2 regions of the Psychrobacillus sp. NPDC058041 genome follow, and region 2 is predicted to be linked to the other one. Evidence: riboswitches for the same ligand, from Rfam matches in the RefSeq annotation. Region 2 holds a riboswitch; the other holds the start of a gene.
The links. A riboswitch is a leader RNA that binds a small molecule or an ion and turns the genes downstream of it on or off. The one in region 2 is predicted to bind cobalamin.

Region 1 (4,439 bases), on a different contig from region 2:
ATTGATAAAAAGTGATGGTTCCTTCACTTATTTATTGCCAGACATCGCATACCATGAAGATAAATTAGTTCGTGGCTTCGACCAACTGATCAATATTTGGGGAGCAGATCACCACGGGTATATTCCACGTATGAAGGCTGCAATTGAAGCGCTTGGATATGAGCGTGAAAAACTTGAAGTATCTGTTATTCAAATGGTTCAGCTGTATAAAGACGGCGAAAAAATGAAAATGAGTAAACGTACAGGGAAAGCAGTTACAATGCGTGAGCTTGTGGAAGAAGTTGGACTGGATGCAGTTCGTTATTTCTTCGGCATGCGTTCAGGTGATTCGCATATGGATTTCGATCTAGACTTAGCTGTTTCTCAATCAAATGAAAACCCAGTGTATTATGCACAATATGCACATGCACGTATTTGCTCCATTTTACGTTCAGCAGAAACTCAAGAGATGAAGGCTTCTACAGATTCACTTGATTTATTGCAAAGTGAAAAAGAATTAGACCTATTGAAAAAAATCGGTGACTTCCCACAAGTTGTAGCGGATGCTGCAAAACTTCGTGCACCTCACCGTGTTGCAACGTATATCCAAGAACTAGCTGCAACTTTCCACAGTTTTTATAATGCAGATAAAGTACTAAATGCGGAAAACATCCCTTTATCAGAAGCACGTCTTGCACTTGTAACATCAGCACGCCAAACAATCGCAAATGCACTTCGTTTAATAGGAGTAGCTGCTCCAGAAAAAATGTAATTATGAAACGAAACACTTCGACCTCGGTCGGAGTGTTTTTTTTGCGAGATGAGAAAGTATATGGATAATTGTCCTGTGAAACTAGTGTTCATAATATTATAAAAGCTTCCGAAGATACCATTTCGGAAGCACTGCGCTTCATTATCGGATGCTACTAAATTTGTTAGTGCCACCGATTATCTCTGTGCTACTTGCTATTAAAGGATTTCGTGAGTCGACGAGTTTGTTCAGGAGCAGAGGAAGCGGCGGCTTGATGCTTGCCTAACTTGCAAGCGTCCGCCTTAAGAGGAAAACAATCCTAATTACTGGATGGTATGATTACTGCGTTTAATTTAACTAATTCTATCTTCTTAGCGATAAACTGTTCTAAAACTTCTTGTTAGGTACTACTCACTTCGTGGATTGTAGTGAAAGGTGGCGACTCCAGCGGGATGAGTGAGACAGATGAGCTATCACAACGAACGCGTAGCGGCGGTGATAGCTCATCGCTCACCCCGCGGAACGCGTCCACCTGAAACGGAAATCCCCGGTATTATTTTATTCTTTCAAAAAAGAGTAAGAAAGTATTTTTTCTCTAATTATCCAAACCAAACGCATCATGTCTTCACAAGTTCTAAGAGGGCGACGGACAAATATCTACCACAAGATTACCGAAAAAAGTGTAGCTGGAAGTGACAGCGTCACTTCCAGCTACATAATTTCAAAGGTAATAGTGTAGTGGATGTTTCGTCCAAAGCACTTAGGAATCGGTGAAGACAAGATGCTCTTAAAGGGCACCTGCACTTTTCTTATGTGAAATAGCATTAAATTGGAAAAATGAACACGTTAGTTGGAAAACGATATCTTCACACTCCCAGCCCGTTCTTCAAAAATCGATGTCGACAACAAATCGATTTAAGGTATAATGAAAACGATGCATCATGAATATTTTGAACATAAAGGTGCTTGCTAGTTTACTAGTGAGTTAAAAGGGAAGCTGGTTCAAACCCAGCGCGGTCCCGCCACTGTATGTGATAGTACTCTATCACGAGTCAGAAAACCTGCCTTTATGTGTTACACTTTTGTACCTACGAGGATAGGTTCGTGTAAGTCAGCTTGTTATATACATAAACTAGCAGATTTATACCTATTTTATCTCTCGTTCATTGGACGAGAGATTTTTATTTGCACAAAAATGGAGGAATGACAGATGAAGAAGATGTGGCAATTATGGATGGCATCCGCATTAGCAGTATTATTGCTAGTTGGATGTGGGGCAAAAGAAGCAACACCAGTAGATAATAAAGATAATACACAACAAGAAACGGCTGTAAAAGAAGCAACTTTCCCACTAACAATTACAGATGCAGTTGGCAACGAGATCACTTTAGAAAAAGCTCCAGAAACAATTGTTTCTATGATGCCAAGTAATACTGAAATATTATTTGCACTTGGATTGAATGATGAAATTGTTGGGGTAAACGATTATGACGACTATCCTGCAGAAGCGCTTGAAAAAGAGAAAATCGGTGGTATTGAATTTAATGTGGAAAAAATTGTGTCGATGAATCCAGATATCGTATTTGCACATGAGTCAATGTTAGGTTCAGGTGATGCTGGTCTACAACAACTTCGTGATGCAGGTGTGAAAGTGTTTGTTGTGAAAAATGCAGCAGACTTCAATGAAACATATACAACAATTGAACAAATCGGTCGTGCAACTGGAAAATTAGCCGAAGCACAAAAAATTGTAGAAGGTATGAAAGTAAAAGTAGAAGAAGTGAAAGAAAAAATAGCAAAAGTAAAAACGAAGAAAACAGTTTTCGTCGAAACATCAGATGTTCCGGATATTTACACTCCTGGTAAAGGAACTTTCATGCAAGAAATTTTAAATATGGTGAATGCGGAAAATATTGCGGCAGACCAAGAAGGTTGGTTTAAAATCGAGCCAGAAGAAATTGTTAGCCGTAATCCAGATGTAATCCTAGTAATGTATAGTTATGTAGACGGAATTGTTGATAGTGTTAAAGCTCGTCCTGGATTTGATACGATTAATGCAGTGAAAAATAATGAAGTTGTGCAAGTGGATGAAAACTTAACAAGTCGTACAGGTCCTCGTCTTGCGGATGGACTAGAAGAAGTAGCGAAAGCAATCTATCCAGAGGCGTTTAGTGAGTAAAGCCATGATCGGCTACATCTTGTCTATTGCTACTTTAATCGTAGCGATTTGGCTAGGTGTATCGGTCGGATCCGTAAAGGTACCGATCAGCACATTATGGGATACGGGAGCAGACGAAATTGCTACCAATATAGTTTGGAAAATTCGCATGCCAAGGGTTGTACTTGCAGGGCTAGTTGGTGCATCACTAGCAATTGCAGGTGCTGCTTTTCAAGCGTTATTTAAAAATCCGCTTGCCGATCCTTATACGTTAGGAGTGTCGTCCGGTGCCTCAGTAGGCGCCGTGGCTACGCTCTTTTTCGGTATTTCGGTGCCTTTTTTAGGTATATATACGTTACCAATTTTTAGTATGATAGGCGCACTAGTTACGATGCTCCTTGTTATTTCATTCGCCAAACTAGTTGATCGAGCAATGAAAATGGAAACCATTATTTTAACAGGAATCATTTTCAGTTCTTTTCTAGGCTCAGTAATTTCTCTAATGATTGCACTTACCGGAGAAGAGTTACGCCAAATTATTGGCTGGCTTCTTGGAAGTGTATCGATGCGTGGTTGGAGTTTTGTTCAAATGGCATTACCTTTTATCATCATTGGCTCATTTTTATTATGGCTGAATAGAAGAGAGTTAAATGCGATGCTATTTGGGGAAGAACGAGCGAGGTATTTGGGAGTAAATGTGAAAAAACGAAAAATGATGATATTAATAGGCGGATCTATGTTAACGGGAACAGCCGTGGCGGTTTCTGGAACGATTGGATTTGTAGGTCTAGTTGTTCCGCATATGACAAGGCTTTTATTTGGTTCGGATAATCGACATGTATTACCACTAAGTTTTCTCAACGGAGCGGCACTGCTCATCGTATGTGATTTAGTGTCACGTACAATTATTTCCCCAACAGAGCTTCCGATTGGCGTTATAACAGCTTTTATTGGGGCACCTGTTTTTGCATTTATTTTCTTTAGACAACGAAGAAAAGGAGGCGTTTAAAATGTTGAAAATTGAAGGATTATCTGGTGGTTACGATCAAAAATTAATCGTTAAAAACGTCTCCTTTGAAGTAGGAAAGGGAGAGATGCTTGGAATTTTAGGTCCAAACGGAAGCGGGAAATCCACTTTATTGAAGATGATGAGCGGAATTCAACCAAAGGAGTCAGGAGAAGTTTACATTGATGGTAAATCTTTAACAGCCTACTCTTCCAAGGAGTTAGCTAGAAAAATGGCGGTCCTCCCACAATTACATAGTCATGCATTTTCACATACAGTGAGAGATACGGTCTCACTTGGACGATATCCTCATCAAAGTGGTTGGTTTTCTTCATGGTCCAAAGAAGATGAAGCCGCCGTTGTGGAGGCAATGAAATTAACAGCAATGGAGAAATACGAACATCAACTTTTAGACATGTTATCTGGGGGAGAACAACAACGTGTATTTGTTGCCCAAGCACTTGCGCAACAAGCACCTATTTTATTATTGGATGAACCTACAAATCACCTGGATATAGCACACCAAAAGCAATTGCTTGATACAA
Region 2 (4,439 bases):
AAACGAAGAACAACCAGATTTAATATTACTAGTAGGCGATTTAGTGGATGATGATCCAATTTGGTTTGTTAAAAATGGCATGTCCGAAGTGATGAAGCAACTGACTTCAACGTATGGTGTATATGGGGTACTCGGAAATCATGAATACTATGGCAAAAAAATTCCACTTTTAGTGGAGGAGATGGAAGCATCTAATGTCCGCATGTTATTAGATGAAACTATTTTAGTGGAAGATTCGTTTTATTTAACGGGTAGGGAAGACTTGACGAATAAAGAAAGAAAACAGCTTTCCGAATTAGTACCAAACCAACGTGACCTTCCTTGGTTTGTGATGGATCATACGCCATCAAATTTGCTTATTCCTGAAAAAGAAGGAGTAGATTTTCACGTGTCTGGTCATACGCATAGAGGACAAATGTGGCCAAATCATTTATTCACAAGGAAGTTATTCGAGCTGGATTATGGCTATAAACAAAAAGGGAGCCTGCACGCCATCGTCTCATCTGGATTTGGATTTTGGGGTCCTCCAATTCGTTTAGGTAGTCAATCGGAACTATGGTCTGTTCATATTAACCTAGAGGACGTGAAAGTATAATGGAAGCATGGATTTCGGACTGGCTCAGTCAGTTTGGTTATCTAGGCGTATTTTTGTTAATACTAATAGAAAATATTTTTCCACCAATTCCTTCAGAAGTTATTTTAACGCTAGGTGGATTTATGACGACAACTACAACAATGACCAGGTTAGGGATTGTTATTGCTTCAACTGCTGGTTCTGTTGGTGGAGCAGCTATTTTATATTGGATTGGATCACTATTAGATGTAAATCGTTTGGAGAAAATTGTGCAGAAGTATGGTAAGCTTTTACGACTAACGACTAAAGATATTCGAAAAGCAAATAAGTGGTTTGAAAAATATGGTGTTTGGACCGTGTTTTTCGGGAGATTAGTTCCACTTGTTAGAAGTCTAATTTCGATTCCTGCAGGGATGTCGAAAATGAGCTTTAGCTTATTTCTTTTATTTACAACATTAGGGACTCTAATCTGGAATACGGTGCTAGTTTCGGTGGGAGCAACAGTTGGAGAAAATTGGAATGAAATTGTAGCGTATATGGATATTTACTCCAATTTAGTGTATATTATTTTAGCGATAGTTGGTATTATATTTTTAGTTTGGTATTTCAAAAAACGTGACTAAGGAGATCTTATGGAATTTTTAGAGTTAATAAAGGCATTAATATTAGGGTTTGTAGAAGGTATGACAGAATTTGCTCCTGTTTCTTCCACGGGTCATATGATTATTGTGGATGATATGTGGCTCAAAACAGAGACTTTTTTAGGGATGTATTCAGCAAATACATTTAAAATTGTCGTACAGCTAGGATCAATTTTAGCTGTAGTAGTGGTTATGTGGAAAAGACTGTTTAGTTTAGTAGGACTATATAAAATAGAAACTGAGCAGTCGAGTAAGCAATTCAATTTGTTACATGTGATTGTAGGAATGCTTCCTGCAGTTGTTTTAGGATTTGCTTTTAAAAATTTTATTGATGATTATTTATTTCACGTAGAATACGTAATTATTAGTCTTGTGGCCGGAGCTATTTTAATGATAGTTGCGGATAAGTTTGGACCGAAAAAACCATCCATTGTTAGTTTGGATCAGATTTCTTATGGCCAAGCATTTAAAGTGGGTTTAGTACAGTGTCTTTCTTTATGGCCAGGGTTCTCTCGATCAGGAGCTACCATTTCCGGTGGTGTACTATTCGGGATGAGTCATAAAACAGCGGCAGATTTTACATTCATTATGGCAGTTCCTATTATGGCTGGAGCAAGCTTAGTTTCTGTATTGAAAAACTGGGAACAAATTAATATGGATGATATTGGGTTTTATATAGTAGGATTTATTAGTGCATTTGTATTCGCCCTTATCTCCATCAAGTTTTTCTTAAAATTGGTATCGCGAATCAAATTAGTACCATTTGCGATTTATCGTATCGTGTTGGCGGTAGTGCTGGCGATCATCGTATATATGTAAAAAAGAGTGGGCAGGCATTTTTTATGTCTGCCTTTTGTATGTAGACTTTGTTCCTATGTACAACACTAAACACAATATGTTAGATTGTATTAGTACATAAAACACAATATATAGTATGTGAACGATGAATTGGTACCTTTATGGTTTAAAAGGGAATTCGGTAAAAGCCGAAGCTGTCCCCGCAACTGTAAGTGTGGACAACTGTTGAAATAACCACTTCGAGCAATCGAGGGAAGGTCGACAGAAGGATGAAACACGAGCCAGTAGACCTGCCTCTTCATCGGTGAAGCAACACTTTCTTCGGGGGTTGAGAGGTGGGGGCGATAGACTCTCTTTCAGCCGATAGATAGGTCTTGTTGTTTCCTACTTTTTAATATGAGCGATGACTCAGCCGAAGAGGCTTGGGGCATCGCTTTTTTGTTTTTTTTTCAGGTGCGTGCACCACATAACTCAGGTCGAGTATCACATAGTCAAGTGTGAGCGCCACATAACCCAGTGCGAATACCACATAAATAGTATTGAGCACCACATAACCAAGCCCAAGCACCACATTCATAAAAAGGAGGAGTTTATATGACAATAATTTCAAATACAACAAAACAAGAGGTATTACATAATCTAATTAAAGAATTTGGAGAGGATAATATTGCTCCACTTATCAAATCGCATGAAAGATGGATGAAAAAGTTCCCAGAGGGCGCTACTTCTGCTTGGTCCAAGTCGATGTCACTTGAAGCATTAAGCTTTTTAGATGAGCAAGAAACTTATTGGACATTTGTTGCAGCTCGTATTCATTTAGCTGATGTATATGAAAAGGTAGCAGTACATAGAAAAACAACACCAGACGCAGTTTACAGTAAGTTTGCAAGTAATGTACAAGCATTAGTTGCAAAAGGTCTGTATGACAAACGTATTAAAGAATCATATTCTTTGGAGGAGCTACAACAATTAGCGGAAATAATTGAGCCAGAACGAGATTTTTTATTCACATATATTGGATTAAAAACATTACTCGATCGTTATGTTGCAAAAGACTTCGATAAATCGATTGTAGAACTTCCTCAAGAACGTTGGCTAATCATTGCAATGACACTTATGAAGGACGAGAAAGAAAATCGTCTTGCTAAAATTAAGGAATCTTACTGGGCGATGAGTAATTTGTATATGACAGTAGCAACCCCTACACTCTCAAATGCAGGGAAGCCTCATGGACAATTGTCTAGTTGTTTCATAGACACAGTAGATGACAGTCTTCAAGGAATTTATGATAGTAATACAGACGTAGCGACATTATCAAAATTTGGTGGTGGCATCGGTGTGTATATGGGGAAAGTTCGAAGTCGTGGATCTTCTATCCGAGGATTCGTTGGGGCTTCGAGTGGTGTACTTCCTTGGATTAAACAACTAAATAACACAGCAGTAAGCGTGGATCAATTAGGTCAGCGTCAGGGGGCAATCGCTGTTTATCTAGATGTTTGGCATAAAGATATTTTCACTTTCCTAGATTTACGTTTGAATAACGGAGATGAACGACTTCGTGCGCATGATATTTTTACAGGTGTATGCTTACCGGATTTATTTATGGAAAAAGTGAGCGCACGGGAAGAATGGCATTTATTTGATCCACATGAAGTTCGTCAATTAAAAGGCTATTCACTTGAGGATTTTTATGATGAAAAACGTGGAGAAGGCTCCTTCCGAGAAAAATATGAGGAATGCGTGTATGATAGCCGATTATCTCGTGAAACCGTTCCTGCAATTGACTTGATGAAACGAATTATGCGTTCTCAACTAGAAACGGGTGTGCCGTATATGTTTTACCGCGACGAAGTCAATCGTAGTAATCCAAACAAGCATGCTGGCATGGTGTATAGCAGTAATTTATGTACCGAAATATTTCAAAATCAAAGTGCCACTTCATTTGAATCAATTCAATTAGAAGATGATGTAATTGTGACGAAACGTAAAGCGGGGGATTTTGTTGTTTGTAACTTGTCATCTATTAATCTAGGACGAGCAGTTCCTGAGGATGTATTGGAGCGCTTAATTAAAATACAAGTGCGCATGCTCGATAATGTGATTGATTTGAACATGATTCCTATTCCACAAGCGGAACGTACAAATGCTAGATATCGTGGGATTGGACTAGGGACATTTGGTTGGCATCATTTGCTTGCTTTGAATAGTATCCGATGGGAAGCGGACGAAGCAGTGGAGTTCGCCGACAAGTTATATGAAAGAGTTGCCTATTTAACAATTCAAGCTTCAGTAGAGCTTGCGAAAGAGAAAGGGGCATATCCTTTATTTGAAGGGTCGGATTGGCAAACAGGAGCTTATTTTGAAAAACGTCAATACGAGAGCGAAGCGTGGAATGAATTGCGTGAGCAAGTTGCCGAAAATGGAAT

Region 1: another riboswitch for cobalamin. It lies ahead of ACFVR1_RS06405 (ABC transporter substrate-binding protein); the one in region 2 lies ahead of ACFVR1_RS10060 (ribonucleoside-diphosphate reductase subunit alpha).

Annotation. Positions count from the first base shown of each region.
Region 1 covers NZ_JBHVRO010000003.1:259,155-263,593, forward strand. Annotated here, with positions in the region: gene argS (arginine--tRNA ligase) at 1-751, shown strand, start outside; cobalamin riboswitch at 1,674-1,813, shown strand; gene ACFVR1_RS06405 (ABC transporter substrate-binding protein) at 1,941-2,909, shown strand; gene ACFVR1_RS06410 (FecCD family ABC transporter permease) at 2,914-3,897, shown strand; gene ACFVR1_RS06415 (adenosylcobinamide amidohydrolase) at 3,899-4,439, shown strand, end outside.
Region 2 covers NZ_JBHVRO010000005.1:177,148-181,586, reverse strand. Annotated here, with positions in the region: gene ACFVR1_RS10075 (metallophosphoesterase) at 1-595, shown strand, start outside; gene ACFVR1_RS10070 (DedA family protein) at 595-1,197, shown strand; gene ACFVR1_RS10065 (undecaprenyl-diphosphate phosphatase) at 1,207-2,034, shown strand; cobalamin riboswitch at 2,148-2,325, shown strand; gene ACFVR1_RS10060 (ribonucleoside-diphosphate reductase subunit alpha) at 2,608-4,439, shown strand, end outside.